4 regions of the Pseudomonas maumuensis genome follow, and region 4 is predicted to be linked to each of the others. Evidence: riboswitches for the same ligand, from Rfam matches in the RefSeq annotation. Region 4 holds a riboswitch; each other region holds the start of a gene.
The links. A riboswitch is a leader RNA that binds a small molecule or an ion and turns the genes downstream of it on or off. The one in region 4 is predicted to bind cobalamin.
Positions count from the first base shown of each region.

Region 1 (4,206 bases), 170 kb from region 4:
CGAGCAACAGGCGCAGGGCATGGGGAATGACCAGGCCGACGAAGCCGATGGCACCGACGATGGACACCATCACCGCGGTGACCAGCGCCGCGCAGCTGATCAGCAGCAGCTGTGTGCGGCGCACCGGTACGCCCAGCGAGGCCGCCGAGTCGGCGCCGAAGGTGAAGGCGTCCAGTGCCCGGCGCTGCCACAGGCATATCGCGAGGCCGAACAGGGCGACTGGCACCGCCAGCCACACCGACGGCCAGCGCACGCCGCTGAGGTTGCCCAGCAGCCAGAACAGGATGCCGCGGGCCTGCTCGGCGGTGGCCGACTTGGTGATGAGGAAGGCGGTGAGGGCGTTGAACAGTTGCGAGCCGGCGATGCCGGCGAGGATCACCTGGGCGTTGTCCTGGCGGCTGCCACTGGCGCGCGACAGCAGCAACACCAGGGCGAACGCCGCCAGCGCGCCGATGAAGGCGCCGGCCGACAGCGACAGCACCGCGCCGCCCAGGCCGAACAGCCCCACCGCCACGGCACCGGTCGAGGCGCCGGCCGATAGGCCCAGCAGGTACGGCTCGGCCAACGGGTTGCGCAGCAGCGCCTGGAGGATCACCCCGCAGGTCGCCAGCCCCGCACCGCAAGCGGCGGCGACCAGGGTGCGCGGCAGGCGGTAGTTCCAGACGATGCCGGCGTCGATCGGGTCGACGGCATGGCCGGCCTGCCACAGCTGGTTGGCCAGCACCTGCCAGATCGCCTCGGTACTTACCCGGGTCTCGCCGATGGCGATCCCAGCCAGCATGGCCACGCACAGGGCGAGCAAAGCAAAGAGGCTGATGGGCAGCAGGCGGCTCATGGCTGCGGTGCTTTACCGCTGGCGAAGGCGCTGGACAGCACATCCAGGCCGCGGAACAGACGAATGCCGGCCTGCATGGCGTCGGCGTCGAGGACGATGATGCGGCCGTGCTTGACGGCGTCCATGTTGCGCGTGACCGGGTCGTTGCGCAGGAAATCGAGTTTCAGCTGGTAATCGTCGGCCGGGTAGCGGCGGCGGTCCATGCGCGCAACGATCAGCCAGGTGGGGTTGGCCCTGGCCAGGGTTTCCCAGCCCACGGTAGGCCATTCTTCGCTGGACTCGACCACGTTGCGCACGCCGAGGGTCTGCAGCATGTAGTCGGCCACGCCCTGGCGCCCGGCGACATAGGGGTCGGTCTTGAGGTCGGCGCTGGAGAACCAGAACAGCGCGCTGGTGTGCGCCAGGTCCTGGCCGGCCAGGCGCTGCCTGGCCCGTTCCAGCTGGCCCTGGAGCTCGGCATTCAGGCGTGCGCCACGCTCCTGCACGTCGAAGATCTCGGCCAGCTGGCTGACGCTCTTGTAGATGCTCTGCACCTTGAACGGCTGCAGGCGGGTGCCGTCGGCACCCACCAGATTGTCCTTGCCCTCGCAGTCCGAGGGCAGCAGGTAGGTGGGGATGCCCAGCTCCTGGAACTGCTCGCGGGTGCCGACCGCGCCCTGGGCGCCGATCATCCATTCGAACTGCGCCGTCACCAGTTGCGGACGTTTGCCGACCACCGCTTCGAAGCTCGGTTCGTTGTCGGCCAGGCGTGGGATCTTGTCGTTCTGTGCCTTGAATTCCGGCAGCACGTTGTTGAACCACAGCGAGGTGCCGGCCAGCCGCTCACCCAGGCCCAGGGCATAGAGCAGCTCGGTGCCGGCCTGGCCGACGGTCACCGCCCGTTGCGGGGCCTGGGTGAAGGTCTGCGGCATGCCGCAGTTGTCGACGGTCAGCGGGTACTGGGTCGCGCTGGCGTGGGCCAGGCTCGACAGGGACAGGCCGGCGAGGAGGACGGCGAGGCGGTGCGGCATGGTGGGGCGATCTCCTGAGTGGTACACGGAATGGCCCACGGACAGGCATCGCCAGGCAGCCTGCGAAAGCACGCGGCCAGGGGCGGATGACCATCCCGGACACCCCGCCGGTTGGTGAATGCGTGCCGGCAGGTCTCCTGACTGGTGCGTCCAGGCCGGCGCCAGCCTTCCCGGGTCGGCAGACCCAGTGGCATCGATGGCGCAGGCTCGGCACCTACAGTTGCGGGGGCAGTTCCCTTTGGATCGCCAGCGGCGAGCCCGGGATTCCCTTTTGATTCCGTGTGGAAACCGGCGGGCGGCATGGTAGACCATCGGACTGTCGGGTGAAAACGCTTTTACAGGTACTTGAGCCAGGCGATATCGCGCCGGCGCGCTTTCAGCCGGGCAAACCAGCGCACCGGCAGGTACAGGGTAAGTGGCAGCAGCACGGCGGTCAGCCACACCGCGCCGATACCATCGAAACCGAAAAAGCGGCCCTGGTTCAGGCCGAACAGCGCCACGCAGGCCACGTAAAGCAGCTTGAGCGCATACAGGTGCAGCAGGTAGAAGAACATCGGCGCGGCGCCGAACACCGCAAGCGGGCCGATCCAGCGGGCGTCGCCGGCACGCTCGAAGCCGCGCAGCAGGAGCAGGCCGACGCCGAGGGTCAGGGCCAGGAACAGCAGCGACGGTGGGTACTTGGTGATATTGAAGAAGCTCATCAGCGTCTGCCCGACGCTGGCGTAGAGGCTCCAGGGGGCTTCGCCATAGCCATTGAGCAGGCGCAACGCGCTGAACCCCAGCAGCAAGGTGGCGCCGGACCATAGCAGGCGCTGCTGGCGCTTGCCGGCGTCGCTGCTCCGCGCGAACCACGGGCCGAGCCCATAACCCAGGGCGATCACGCCGATCCATGGCAACAGCGGGTAGGACGTGCGTAGGCGCAGATGTTCGCCCACTTCCAGCCAACTGCGCTCATGCAGGATCGCCCATGGCACATGCAGCGCCGATTCCGGCCCGAAGTGCAGGCCATCGAGCAGGTTGTGACCGGCGACGATCAGCGCGCCAAGGGCGAGCAGCGCCGGGCGCGGCAGCCACACCAGCAGCGACAGGGCGAGCATGCTCAGGCCGATGGCCCAGATCACCTGCAGGTAGATCACGCTCGGTGGCAACTGGAAGGTCCAGGCGAAGTTGACCAGGGTGAATTCCAGCACAACCAGGAACAGACCGCGCTTGAACAGGAACACCGAGACATCGCCCCGGCCGTGGTGTTTTTCGCCGTAGAGCCAGGCAGCCAGCCCGGTGAGCAGCACGAACACCGGTGCGCACAGATGCGCCAGGGTGCGGCTGGCGAACAGGCTGGGTTCGGTGGCGTCGATCGCGTCGATGGTCATCGGGTCGCTGACCTGGCGATGCAGGAAGAAGGTTTCGCGCACGTGGTCCAGCAGCATGAACAGGATCACCAGACCGCGCAGGGCGTCGATGCTTTGCAGGCGTTGGGGGAGTTGGGGGCTGGCCATCGAGGAAAGTCGCAAACAGAGAAAGTAAAATGTTATCTCATAACAATTACTGAATCCACAGGGACGCATTGGTGTCGACTCGACCGGCGCCATCGCGGGGTAAGCCCGCTCCTAGTAGGGGGAGCGCATGACCTGTAGGAGCAGGCTTGCCCGCGATGGCATCGTGCGCTCCACTGGAGCGCGATCTGGCTCTGGCCCTTAGAGATCCAGCACCAACCGCGCCGAGCGCGCCCGCGACACGCACAGCATCATGCTCTGCTGCGCGGCTTTTTCCTCGTCGCTCAAGTACTGATCGAAATGCTCGGCCTCGCCTTCGAGGATCGCTGTCTCGCAGGTGCCGCACACCCCTTCACGGCACAGGCACTCGACCTTCGCGGCCTTGGACTTCTCGATGGCCTGGAGGATGGTCATGCCTTCCTCGACTTGCAGCTCGGTGCCCGAGCGGGCCAGCACCACGGTGAAGGCCGAACCTGTGGCCGGCGCGGCAGCGGCGAACTGTTCCCAATGCACACGGGACTCGGCGATGCCAGCGGCGGCGGCGGTGGCGATCACCGCGTCGATCAGCGGCTTGGGCCCGCACACATAGAGGTGGGCGTCATCGGCCAGGCCCGCGCACAGCGCGGCGAGGTCGAGCTTGCGGTCCAGGCTGTCGATGTAGAACCGCGTGTTGCCGGCATGCGGGCCTTGTTCCAGGTCGCCCTGGAAGGCGCCGTGTTCCGGGGCGCGGAAGGCGTAGTGCAGCTCGTAGGGAGTGGCGCCACCTTCCAGCTCGTGCAACTGCGCCAGGAACGGGGTGATGCCGATGCCGCCGGCGATCAGCACGTGGCGCCCGGCATCGGCGTTCAGGGCGAACAGGTTGTTGGGT
Region 1 covers NZ_CP077077.1:2,296,812-2,301,017, forward strand. Annotated here, with positions in the region: gene KSS90_RS10580 (FecCD family ABC transporter permease) at 1-835, opposite strand, end outside; gene KSS90_RS10585 (ABC transporter substrate-binding protein) at 832-1,845, opposite strand; cobalamin riboswitch at 1,956-2,153, opposite strand; gene KSS90_RS10590 (acetyltransferase domain-containing protein) at 2,181-3,341, opposite strand; gene KSS90_RS10595 (PDR/VanB family oxidoreductase) at 3,540-4,206, opposite strand, start outside.
Region 1: another riboswitch for cobalamin. It lies ahead of KSS90_RS10585 (ABC transporter substrate-binding protein); the one in region 4 lies ahead of KSS90_RS11245 (TonB-dependent receptor plug domain-containing protein).

Region 2 (4,206 bases), 980 kb from region 4:
TCACCCTTCTTTACGGCTGTGCCTCCACCGGCCCGGTCAGCACCTCGCAGGATCAACGCATGGCCGCCGAGCAATCGGTCAAGGCCAAGGCTTCCACTTCTTCCGTATTCACCGAGGAAGAGCTGGCTAGCGAAGATGACCTCGAGGCCTTCTCCAGCAACAGCAAACCGTACCAGTTGCCCGTGCTGGCCGACAGCATTCTCGAGCGCGGCATGGCACTGATCGGTACCCGCTACCGCTTTGGTGGCACTTCCGAGAAATCCGGTTTCGACTGCAGCGGTTTCATCGGCTATCTGTTCCGCGAAGAAGCTGGCATGAACCTGCCGCGTTCGACCCGCGAGATGATCAACGTCGACGCCCCCAAGGTCGCACGCAACAAACTTAAGCCGGGCGACCTGCTGTTCTTCAGCACCAATGGTCGTGGCCGGGTCAGCCATGCTGGCATCTACCTGGGTGACAACCAGTTCATCCACTCCAGCAGCCGCCGCAGCGGTGGTGTGCGCATCGACAGTCTGGGCGACCGCTACTGGAGCAAGACCTTCATCGAGGCCAAACGTGCGCTCGCCATGGCGCCGACCACGATCTCGCGCAATTGAATTGATATCAAAATGCTGTACCCTGCCACGGCGGCGTAGCTGAAAAGCTCGCCGCCGTGCGCATTTACAGAAAGCGTCTAATCTAAATTCTCAACTCTTTTTACCTTCGGCCATGGCCGGGGCTTCCCGACAGGACGTTTACATCATGGCGATGTTGGCGCGCTTCGCATTCCTCTCCCTCGTGGCCCTGCTTGCGGCGTGTTCCAGCCGGGCGCCTGCTCCGGCGCCGATGGCCAAAGCCCCGGTGGCGTTCAATCCTGCGCCGTCTTCTCCCGCAGCGGAGGATGTGCTGTTCCGCGCCATCGGCCTGGTGGGTACGCCCTATCGCTGGGGTGGCAACACGCCGGACGCCGGTTTTGATTGCAGTGGCCTGATTGGCTACGTGTACCGTGACGCCGCCGGTATCAGTCTGCCACGCACCACCCGCGACATGATCGTGATGCGTGCGCCGAACGTGGATATCAATGCGCTGCAGTCCGGCGACCTGGTGTTCTTCGCCACCAGTGGCGGCTCGCAGGTCAGCCATGCCGGGATCTACGTGGGTGAGGGGCGCTTCGTGCATGCGCCGTCCGCTGGCGGTACCGTACGCCTCGACTACCTGTCCAACAGCTATTGGGCCAAGGCTTATCTGCAGGCCAAGCGGGTGATCCCGCCGGGGCACCTGGCCCAAAATCCTTGACGGCGAGTGCCGTGCTCCCTGGCCTGCCTTTGGGTCAGGGTTCAGCCTTGCTTGAGCAGTAACGCCACCCCGGGGAAGTATTGTCCCAGTTCGTTGTGCAGCTTGCGGTAGGCATAAGGGAAGTACCAAGCAATCGCGCAGGCGGTGTGCTTCTGCAGGTCATCGACCAGGTCCTGCAACTCCTCTGGGCTGGCGTGCTGGCCAGCCTTCCACGGAGTGACGAACAGCGCCCCGGCCTTGAGTTGGCTGGCGTAGACGATTGCCCTGGCCTGATTGGCGGTTTCCTGCAGTGCCGGTGCCAGGTCCAGGCGAGCGATCCGCGGCCAGCGCTGGCTGCTGTGCAGGTGGATCGACTCCTCTGCGCTGCTGATGACCAGGTCGCCACGGGCCTCGCGCTCGCCTTCGTCACGTTGCTTCTTGCTTGTGTATTGCTCTAGTGCCGCCAACTCGGCCTGCCAGGCGGCCGCCGCGAGCAGCCCGGTGTTGGCGGCTGCGCCGTGCCAGTAAGGCGCTTCGTTGTCGCCCTGAAACTGGTTCAAGCGGTCGATGCAGTCGATCCAGCGTTCCAGGGCCGGACGCAGGAACTCCAGGCGCGGGTTGTTGATGATCAGGCCTTGCATACTGCGCTCTCCTTGCGATTGTGATCGAGGTCAGTTGAAATGGTGGCTATTTGATATCACTGCTTTGAGTGTGGCACAAGCTGGCGGATCGGCCATTGATCCGGGCCAGATCGGCCCTCGTTCGATTGACGCTCCCGGTGCAACCCTCTAACCTTCGCGGCGTGTTTCAGGTGCCCGGCGAACCGCGGTTCGGCAGGGTGAAACTGGGAAGCCGGTGGGCGCCAGCAGGCGCGAACCCGGCGCTGCCCCCGCAACGGTAGGTGAGTAGAAGACGGCGCATGGCCACTGGGTGCATCCACCTGGGAAGGCGCGCGGTCCGGGCATGTCCCGCTCACGAGCCCGGAGACCGGCCTGTCACTGCCAACGGCATCACGGAGGGTGATGCGCGGTGCGATGTGGCCTGCGCCACGGCCCCTGCGCGTTCTCCGTCTGCCCGCCTTTTCCCTGTCGCCCGCCGCGACAGTCAGCGGAGACCCCTGATGAGCGAATCCACCGAACGCGACGAACGTCACCTGGCGCGCATGCTGCGCAAGAAGGCGATCATCGACGAGCGCATCGCCAATTCCCCCAACGAGTGCGGCCTGCTGCTGGTACTGACCGGCAATGGCAAGGGTAAGAGCAGTTCGGCCTTCGGCATGCTCGCCCGGGCCCTGGGCCATGGCATGCAATGCGGCGTGGTGCAGTTCATCAAGGGCCGCAACAGCACCGGCGAAGAGTTGTTCTTCCGCCGCTTCCCCGAGCAGGTGCGCTATCACGTGATGGGCGAGGGCTTCACCTGGGAGACCCAGGACCGCCAACGCGACATCGCCGCTGCCGAAGCGGCCTGGGCGGTATCGCGCCAGTTGCTGCAGGATCCGTCGATTCAGTTCGTCGTGCTCGACGAACTGAACATCGCCCTCAAGCATGGCTACCTTGATCTCGACCAGGTGCTCTCGGACATCCAGGCCCGCCCGCCGATGCAACACGTGGTAGTCACTGGTCGCGCGGCCAAGCCGGAAATGATCGAACTGGCCGACACCGTCACCGAGATGGGCATGCTCAAGCATGCCTTCCAGGCCGGTATCCGCGCACAGAAGGGCGTCGAGCTGTGAGTGACTCGCGCCAATGCCCCGCCGTGCTGATCGCGGCCCCGGCCTCGGGCCAGGGCAAGACCACGGTCACCGCCGCCCTGGCCCGCCTGCATCACAACCTTGGGCGCAAGGTGCGGGTGTTCAAGTGTGGGCCTGACTTTCTCGACCCGATGATCCTCGAGCGTGCCAGTGGCGCGCCGGTCTACCAGTTGGACCTGTGGATGATCGGTGCCGAGGAGAGTCGTCGCCTGCTGTGGGACGCGGCGGGCGAGGCCGACCTGATCCTGATCGAAGGCGTGATGGGGTTGTTCGATGGCACGCCGTCGAGCGCCGACCTGGCCCGCCATTTCGGCGTGCCGGTGCTGGCGGTGATCGATGGCACGGCCATGGCCCAGACCTTCGGCGCCCTGGCCCTGGGCCTGGCGCGTTACCAGCCCGACCTGCCGTTCGCCGGGGTGCTGGCCAACCGTGTTGGCAGCTTGCGTCATGCGCAACTGCTCGAAGGCAGCCTCACCGAAGGCCTGCGCTGGTACGGCGGGTTGTCCCGCGAGCGTGGCATCGAGCTGCCCAGTCGCCACCTCGGCCTGGTCCAGGCCAGTGAACTGAACGACCTGGATGCGCGTTTGGATGCCGCCGCCGAAGCGCTGGGTGCCAGCTGCGATGCCGCATTGCCGCCACCGGTCGGTTTTGCCCGACCTGAGCCACTGGGCGTGACCACGCCGCTTGCCGGGGTGCGCATCGGGGTGGCCAATGACGAAGCCTTCGCCTTCACCTATGGCGCCAACCTGGATCTGCTGCGCAACCTCGGCGCGCAGCTCGAATTCTTCTCGCCGTTGCATGATCGGGAGTTGCCTGATGTAGACAGCCTGTACCTGCCAGGCGGCTACCCCGAGTTGCACCATCAGGCCCTGGCCGCCAACGCGCCGATGCTGGAGGCGATCCGTGGCCACCACGCCAAGGGCAAGCCGCTGCTGGCCGAATGTGGCGGCATGCTCTACCTGCTCGACGCGCTGACCGATGTGGCCGGTGTGCGTGCGCCGCTGGCAGGCCTGCTGCCGGGCGAGGCGACCATGCAAAAGCGCCTGGCGGCCCTGGCCCTGCAGGCTGTCGAGTTGCCCGAAGGCACTCTGCGCGGCCACACCTATCACCATTCGCTGACCAGCACCGAGCTGGAACCGATTGCCCGGGGCCTGAGCCCCAACGGCGGACGCGGCAACGAGGCGGTCTACCGCCTGGGGCGG
Region 2 covers NZ_CP077077.1:1,489,164-1,493,369, forward strand. Annotated here, with positions in the region: gene KSS90_RS06935 (C40 family peptidase) at 1-596, shown strand, start outside; gene KSS90_RS06940 (C40 family peptidase) at 742-1,275, shown strand; gene KSS90_RS06945 (hypothetical protein) at 1,317-1,895, opposite strand; cobalamin riboswitch at 2,047-2,264, shown strand; gene cobO (cob(I)yrinic acid a,c-diamide adenosyltransferase) at 2,375-2,986, shown strand; gene KSS90_RS06955 (cobyrinic acid a,c-diamide synthase CobB) at 2,983-4,206, shown strand, end outside.
Region 2: another riboswitch for cobalamin. It lies ahead of cobO (cob(I)yrinic acid a,c-diamide adenosyltransferase); the one in region 4 lies ahead of KSS90_RS11245 (TonB-dependent receptor plug domain-containing protein).

Region 3 (4,206 bases), 140 kb from region 4:
CCTGTGCCCGGTTGCGTACCCTGCCGGGCATCGGCGACTGGACCGCGCAGTACATTGCCTTGCGCGCGCTGCGCTGGCCCGATGCCTTTCCGGCGGGCGACGTGGCACTGCAAAAAGCCCTGGGAGTGAGCGGCGCCAACGCTGCAACGCAAGCCGCGCAGGCCTGGCGGCCCTGGCGTGGCTATGCGGTGCTGCGCGCCTGGCAAGCGGGGCCGGGCAGCGTGCGCTGATCGCATCCTGCGGCCCCGATGGCGCGATGCTTCAGAAGGTGTAGTCGAGGGTGGCGAAGTACGAACGTGGCGCCCCCAGCAGCCATTGCTCGCCGCTGTAGCTCGACTGGGCATACTGGCGGTCGAACAGGTTGTTCAACTGCAGGCCCAGGCGTACGTCGGGCAGCACCTGCCAGCCGAGGTTGGCATCGACCACGGTGTAGCCCGGCACCTGCTGATCGTTGGCGGCACTGCTGTAGCGTTCGCCTACGTAACGCAGGCCGATGCCCGCGTCCAGGGCCTGGCCGAAGCCCTTGCTCAGCCATAGGTTGGCGGTGCGCCGCGGCACATCCTGGGGGCGGTTGCCGGCGCGGTCGTGGACCGAGCCATCGTTGCCTTCCTCGAGGAAGTCATCGTACTTGGCCCGCACCAGTGCCGCGTTGGCCGACAGCTGCCACTGCTTGCCCAGCGCCAGCTCCAGGCTGGCCTCCAGGCCATCGGAGGTCTGCTGGCCGGCCTGCTGGCTGTCGTGGGTGACCGGGTTGTACACCGGCAGCTTCCGCTTGACGATGTGATAGGCCGCCAGCGTCCATTCGCCCCGCGCATCCCAGAAACGCTGCTTGAGGCCGATCTCGGTCTGCCTGGCCTCGGTCAGGTCCAGGCGCTTGTTCGGGCGCTGGGTGAGCAAGTCGCCGACGCCGTCCTCGCTGGTGGAGTATTGCCCGTACAGCGACAGGTCGTCGCTGAGCGCGTACACCAGCCCGGCGCGCCAGTTGCCGCCGCGCAGGCTGCGGTCGCTGCGGGTGTCGTTGACCAGGTCGTTGCGGTCGATGTGGTTCTGGTCGCGGCGCACGCCGGTGACCAGCGCCAGGCGCTCGGTCAACTGGGTACGGTTTTCCGCGAACAGGGCGAAGGTGTCGACCTTGGACAGCGTCTGCGCTCGGGTCGGGCTGAGGCTGTGGAAGCCTCCAGGCGCCGGCTGCCACGGATCGAGCGGGTCAGTGCCGCCATCACGGTAGGGCGAGTTGCTGTCGACGTTGAAGCGAATCTTGTTGTACTCGACGCCGACCACGGTCTTGCTGGCCAGGCCGAACAGCGCATGGTCGAGGCTGAAGCTCTGGCGGTCGCCGAGTTGTTCCTGGTTGTGCCTGATCTCCAGGAAGCTGCCTCGCTGGACCACCGCGCTGGTGGCGTCCCAGGCGTACGACTCGGCGTTGCGCCAGTGCCGGCGGCTCTTGATGTAGTACAGCTCGTTGCGGGCGCTGAGGCTGTCGCTCAGGGTCCAGTCGCTGGTCAGGCGCGTCCACTCGTCGTGGTAGCGCTGCACGTCGTTGCTGACGTTGTAGTTCTTGTCGCGCACGCTGCGGCGCAAATGGCCGTCGATCAGCGGGGTGCCGTAGTAGTTGGCCGGCTGCGCGTCGCCGCGTTCGTGGGAGAGGGTGAAGCTCAGGTCGTCGCTGGCGTCGAAGCGCAGTGCGGCGCTGAGGGCCAGGCTGCGCGAATCGGTGCGATCGACCCAGCCGTTACCCGCCTGCTGGTTGAGAGTGACGCGGTAGCTCAGGCGCTCGCTGAGGCTGCCGCCGCTGTCCAGGCCCAGTTGCTGGCGGTCCCAGGAGCCATAGCCCAGGCGCAGGTGGTTGCGGATGTCGCCGGCGAACGGTTTCTTCGGCACCACGTTGACCACCGCGCCCGTGGCGCCTTCGCCATACAGCACCGAGGCCGGGCCGCGGATCACGTCGATGCGCTCGACCATCCACGGATCGACCGGGAAGGTGAGGGTGCCGGCGCCGGCATACAGGCGCGAGCCGTCGAACAGCGTCATCACCGAGCTCTGGCCGGTGAAGCCTCGGGCCGACAGACCGGTGCCGCCGTCGCCCGGCGTGCCGATGAAGGTGATGCCCGGCGAGCGGGTCACGGCGTCCTGCACGGTCAGGTTGTTGCGCTGCTGGATCTGCGCTTCGGTCAGGCTGCTGGTGCTGGCCGGGGTGTCCAGGGCGCTGAGGTTCAGGCGCGAGCCGGCCGGGGTCGGGGTGGCCAGGTCGATAGCCTGCGGCTCGCGGGTGTCGGTGATCGCCGTGGAGGGCAGGGTGAGGGGCGCCACGGCATGATCATCGGCCAGCGCCGGCAGGGATACGGCCAGGCAGGCCGCCAGGGAGTGAAGCTTGTTGAATCGGGACATGTCGTTCCACTGCTGCAGGAAAGAATGGATCCCGGTGGAAAACACGCAACGGCGAAGCGCGCGCAGACGCGCACGCGAATACCGGCCTGCGCCCGCCCACCGCGGGTTGCCAAGTGAAGCCTCAGGCCGGTCTCCGGGCTTGCGAGGGGCATGAAGCCTTCACCTTCCCATGCTTGCGCACAGTGGCCTGTCGAAGGGTTCGCTCGCTTACCGTTGCGGGGGCAGCGCCGGACTTGTCGTGGCAACGACTCACCGGCTTCCCGTTTCACCCTGCGCGCGGCGGCGCAGGGCACCTGAAACTGGCGCGCATCAGACCACCGAACGGGCAGGGCGTCAATCGTTCGAATGGGCGGGAGATCCGTGGCGCAATGGCGGTTTAGACGTGTTTGGCGATTTTTTTTCGAACTTTTGCGGCGGGCGTCGTCTCGAACCGCTCGTTCACCATTCATTCACGTCATGGAGACTGTTGCGAATGTCTACCCGTAACCTGCTGCGTCACGCCTGCCTGCTGGCCCTGGTTGGTGCTCCCCTGGCCGCCACGGCGGCACCGAGCACCGATCCGCTGTTCACCCTCGGTCTGCTGGGTTCCTACGACAAGTTCAAGTTCGAAGGCGGTAGCGAGTCGGACAAGGAACACATGGGCCAGGGTGGCGTGTTCGCTACCTTCGGCAACAAGATGACCGCCGAGTCCGGTTTCATCTACCAGATCGGTGCCGAGGCCAAGTACGGCAAGAAGAACGACAACAAGCTCAAGGAGGCCCAGGCCGACCTTGACCTGGGCTGGCGCGCCGCGCTGGACGCGCGCAACTTCGTTGACCTGAGCGTGGGCGGCGGCTACAGCTGGACCCGCTTCGAGCCCGAGATCAACGACCTCGACACGCGGCTGACCTACAAGTCGCCGTTCGCCAAGGCGGCGCTGGGCTACAACCATCAGTTCGATGCCTCGACCCTGCGCGTGGAGGTGGGCGCGCGCCACACCATCGACGGCCGTGCGCGGCTCAAGGTCGATGACTTTGGCAGTGACAGTGTCGACATGAAGGACCGCACAAACCCGTATGCGGAAGTCACGCTGCTGATGAACCAGCGGGGCGGCATGCCGGTGCAGGTGGGGGCGTACTACACCCGCACCGAGTACAAGCTGGACGAGGATACCCCGGTGGCGGACAACACCAAGCTCAAGCGCGATGAGTTCGGGGTGAAGGTGGGGTTGGCGTTCTGATCGGCTGAACCCGCGCCTGCGCTGTAGCAGGGCAACCCCCTCCAGCCGAGGGGCTTGCCCCGCAACGGCATTCAGCGCCCGCGTCGACGCGACACCCGCGCCTCGATGTTCTTGCGCCCGATCAACAGCGGCGGTTTCTCCACCACCGGCTCGTCGGCCAGCCACTTGTACATCACCAGGCAATCGACCAGGCCCAGCTCACCATGGCGGTAGGCCTTGGGCAGGCGTCCGACAGTCTCGAAGCCGAGCTTGTGCCACAGCGCCACGGCCACTTCGTTGGTCGCCACCACCGAATTGAACTGCAGGGCCAGGAAGCCTTCCTGGCGAGCGAGCTTCTGCGAATGCTCGCACATCAGCCTGGCCACGCCGCGGCCACGGGCGTTCTCGCACACCATGTAGCCGCAGTTGCCCACGTGCCCGCCAGGGCCGGCGGCGTTGGCCTTGAGGAAGTAGGAACCGAGTAGTTCGCCGTCTGCCTCGGCCACCAGGGTACGCAACGGGGTCTCCAGCCATAGCGTGCGAGCTTGGTCGCTGCTCAGGGTAGGGTCGAAGGCGTAGGTCTGGCGAGCCTGGACAATGGCCTGGAAGGTCGGCCAGAA
Region 3 covers NZ_CP077077.1:2,324,151-2,328,356, forward strand. Annotated here, with positions in the region: gene KSS90_RS10705 (DNA-3-methyladenine glycosylase family protein) at 1-230, shown strand, start outside; gene KSS90_RS10710 (TonB-dependent receptor) at 262-2,388, opposite strand; cobalamin riboswitch at 2,496-2,700, opposite strand; gene KSS90_RS10715 (outer membrane beta-barrel protein) at 2,861-3,607, shown strand; gene KSS90_RS10720 (GNAT family N-acetyltransferase) at 3,679-4,206, opposite strand, start outside.
Region 3: another riboswitch for cobalamin. It lies ahead of KSS90_RS10710 (TonB-dependent receptor); the one in region 4 lies ahead of KSS90_RS11245 (TonB-dependent receptor plug domain-containing protein).

Region 4 (4,206 bases):
AGCGATTGTGCTTGTCGATGTGCAGGGTGCCGGCCGCCGGCTGCAGCACCGGCGCACCCCAATACGGACTGTCTTCCTTTTCTTCCAGGTACTCGATGGCCAGGGTGTGCGACAGCTGGTCGTTGATGTCGCTGAGCAGCGAGAAGGCCAGGTTGCCGGCCCCGTTCTCCTGGCGGTCGATGTAGCCATTGGTGCTGGTGCGGCTGTAGTCGAGCCGCGCGTAGTGGCGCGGCCCGTCGCCGCTGTTGAGCGCCTGGTTGAAGCCGACCGAGGTTTCCATCGTGTCGTAGCGCCCATAGCTGATGCGGCCCTCGAAGGTGTCCTCGTCGCGGTTGGCCAGTTTGGTGATCATGTTCAGGCTGCCGCCGACGGCGCCGCTGCCGTTGAGGAACGACGACGGCCCGCCGAGCAGTTCGACACGGTCGTAGATCCATGCCCCGACCGGGCGCCCGGCGGCGCCGTACTGCAGGTTGATGCCGTTGAACAGCTGGCTGACCTGGGCGCCGTTGAAGCCGCGATACGTCACGTAGCCGCCCCAGCCGGGCGGTGCCGAGGCATTGACCCCGGGTAGCGCGTTGGCGGCGTCCTGGAAGTTGCGCGCGCCGATGCGCTGCATGGTCTTGCGGTCGGCAACGCTGACCGAGGCGGGGTTTTCGCGGGCGCTGAGGTTCAGGCGTGAGCCGCTTTCGATGGGCCGGTCGAGGTCAAGGCGGGTCGCTTCCTCGGGTTGGTCGGCGGTGGCCGTGACATTGCTGGCGGGCAGGGTGAGGGTGTCGTCCTGCGCCCAGGCGCAGGTTGCGCTGCCAACGAGCAGCGCCAAAGTGGTCATACGGAACATGCAAGGCTTCCTGGCTGAAATCGGTGAGCGCACGCCCGCTGCCGATCAGGCAGTACGTGGGCGTGGCGATGTCAGAACGCGAGAAGCGAAGCGGGGGAGGCGCGGGGATTGACCAGTGGCCAGCGCTGCTTGGGCAGGCGCGGCGCGGGTTGTCTGGGTAAGGGTTTGCTCGACTCCCCGGCGAGCAGGGCCAGCAAGCCGAAGAACACCGCCAGCAGGGTGGCGCTGAACAGGCTGGCGATCACGCAGTCGCCGCCAGCGGGCAGCACCGGGTCGGTGATGTCCTGCTCGCCCTTGAACACGCCGCTGCTGTCGGCTGCGCACCAGGCGGCGTCATCGAGGCCGGCCAGGCGCAGCCCGGCCATCTGCCCATGGCCCATGGCGCACAGCAACGAGCCGAACAGGATGCTGAAATACAGCACCCAGGCGACTTGCGATCGTGTGTGGCGGGCCAGCTTCATCGGCAAAGCTCGAAGGGAATGGGAATAGGTTCGGCGTGCGGATTCTACAACTTTTGACACATCTGCCTAGAGTGATCGGCCGATAAAAAACACGCGAAACGATTCACCGGCCTTTGCTTGACGCACCTTGCCCCAAGGTGTTCAGATGCCGACCGATTTCAGGTGTCCCATGCCGCCGCGCATGGGGTGAAACGGGAAACCGGTACGCGCTTCGCGCCAGTCCGGTGCTGCCCCCGCAACGGTATGCAAGTGATGCCTTCGACAGACCACTGTGGCCCGCGCGTCATGGGAAGGTGAAGACATCTTGTCTTGCGAGCCCGGAGACCGGCCTGGAATGTAGTAGGCAAACTCCTGCGGTGGGCGGGCATGGGCCGGTATTGGCGTGTGCGCGATCCGTGCTCCTGCGTGCTTCTGCGAAAGTCACTTTCGAGAAGAGCATGATTGCTGTGATTCACTCCCGACGTCGTTTCCCCAAGGCCCGGACCTTGTTCCTGGGCTGCCTGGCGAGCCCCCTGGCACTGGCCGCAAACACCCCCCTGATCCTCGACCAGCAGATCGTCGCCGCGCCGTCGGTGGAGTCGACCACGGTCGCCGCCATGGCCCAGTACGGCAGCAAGGTCGAGATCGTCAGCCGCGAGCAGATCGAGCGCGCCGGCCCCGGCGCCGACATCACCCGGGTGATGCAGATGTTCATCCCCGGCTTCTACGTCGCGCCGAAGAACGGCCCGTTCGACTACGGCACCTATTCGCTGCTCGGCGGGCGCAACGACGACACCCTGATCCTGCTCGACGGTGTACGCCTGAACAACCGCCTATACGGCGGCCTGTACCTGGACACCTTGCCGGCCAACGCGGTGGAGCGCATCGAGGTGCTCAAGGGCGGCCAGAGCCTGTTGTTCGGCACCCAGGCCGTGGCGGGGGTGATCAACATCGTCACACGCAGCCCGCAACGCCGCCAGACTTCGGGTGGGGTCAACCTGGGCCTGGACAGCTTCGCCGGCAACAGCAAGGACGCCCGCGTCGAGCGGGTCTTCAGCAACGGCTTCGGCGACCTGGGCCTGCTGGCCTATGTCAGCCACAACGTCTCCGACGGCTACCAGCCGTTTCGCAACCGCGACTACAGCGGCAACGTCAGCGACAAGAAGCGCGGCTACGAGGTGACCACCTTCGGTGGCAAGGCGATCCAGGCCTTCGGCGACGATGCGCGGCTGGAGCTGTTCTACCAGTACACCGACGCCAACCTCGATTTCGCCCGACCGGTGAACAATTACAAGACCACCAACGACCGCGTGCAGCAGATCGCCACGGCTACCTTCGAACAGCGCATCAGCGAGCGCCTGAGCTACTTCGTCAAGGGCCACGTCAACGACTGGGACACCCGCTACACGCGCATCAACAACCGCGCCGACGGCTCCCGCGACGTGGTCAACCACAACGACTACTGGGGCTTCACCGATTGGGGCGTGCAGGCCGAGGGCAAGGCCGAACTCGACGGCGGCCACGTGCTGGTGTTCGGTTCCGACAACCAGTGGTTCAAGGGCCAGGACGACGTGCTGGTGATCGACGACAACAAGGCCCAGGCCAATGCGTTGTATGCCCAACTGCGTCCCAGGATCGAGGCCTTGCCCAACTGGCACCCTAGCCTCGGCCTGCGCCACGAGGCCATGAGCGGCGGCGACAGCGCCACCGTCGGCATGCTCACCTCGCTGTACGACCTGAACGACAACTGGCAACTGCGCGGCCAGTATGGCAGCGCCTACAAACTGCCCAATGCCGAGCAGTTGTTCGTCAACGAGCCTGGCGACGAGATCGGCAACCGCGACCTCAAGCCCGAGAAGAGCCGCAATGCCGAGCTTGGCCTGGACTACCACGGCCTGCTGCTGGAGCGTGAGTTCAGCGCCAGCGTCAGCGTGTTCCGCCGCAAGATCACCGACTTGATCACCCTGGACGGCAGCCAGTGGGTCAACGGCCAGGGGCAGGTACAGATGCGTGGCTTCGAGGCCGATGCGCGTATCCAGCTTGACGATCAATGGAGCCTGCAGGCCGACATGACCCGCAACCTCACCGAGTCGCGCACCGGGGCAACGATCAACGACGTGCCGAGTTTCTTCGCCCGTTCGCGGCTCGGTTACGAATCGGCGGACCGCATGTGGGGGGCCGGGGGCGCCATTCGCTATATCCGCGACGTGGTCAGCTCCAAAGGTGTCGACTACGGCCATTACTCGGTGGTCGACGCCGATGCCTACCGCTACCTGGACGGCGCCCGCCAGCACCGGCTGAGCCTGCTGGTGGAGAACCTGTTCGACCGCGACTATGTCACCAGTCGGGCGAGCAATGTCGACAACCTCGGGCGGCCGTTCACCAGCGAACTGCGCTACACCTACAGCTTCTGAGGGGCGTGAGCATGGACTACCAGCGCGTGTTGTTCGTCGGCCCCGGCCTGGGTGGCGGCTCGGCGGCGGAAGCTTTCGGCGCCGAGATTCGTGACCTGCGTGGCCGCGAGGCGGGCCGGGATATCGTCGACACCCTGGAGGGTTTCGACGGGCTCTGGGCGGTGATCCGCGAGGCCCTCGACCAGGGCGTGGAACGCCTGCTGGTGGTGGACCTGGAACCCACCTCGGACAGCGCCTACCTTGACTGGCTGCGCGATGAGCTGGGGCGCTTGGCGCAAGGTCGGGCCGGCGTCTGGGTCACGGCCCAGGCCATGGGGCGGCGCGGCCTGGATGCGCGGGTGGCCTGTGCCAGCATCGGCGAGCCTACCCGCCATCTGGCGTGCGACCAGGTCAACGCGGTGGCCAGCGACCCGGACTGGTCGCGGGTGCCCGAGCATGCCCGCCAGGTGTTCCTCTGCACCGGCCCTCGCTGTGTGCGGCGCGGCGCCTTGCCGCTGTGGAAACGCCTGCGCCG
Region 4 covers NZ_CP077077.1:2,464,188-2,468,393, forward strand. Annotated here, with positions in the region: gene KSS90_RS11235 (TonB-dependent receptor) at 1-838, opposite strand, end outside; gene KSS90_RS11240 (DUF2946 family protein) at 910-1,299, opposite strand; cobalamin riboswitch at 1,443-1,646, shown strand; gene KSS90_RS11245 (TonB-dependent receptor plug domain-containing protein) at 1,737-3,692, shown strand; gene KSS90_RS11250 ((2Fe-2S) ferredoxin domain-containing protein) at 3,704-4,206, shown strand, end outside.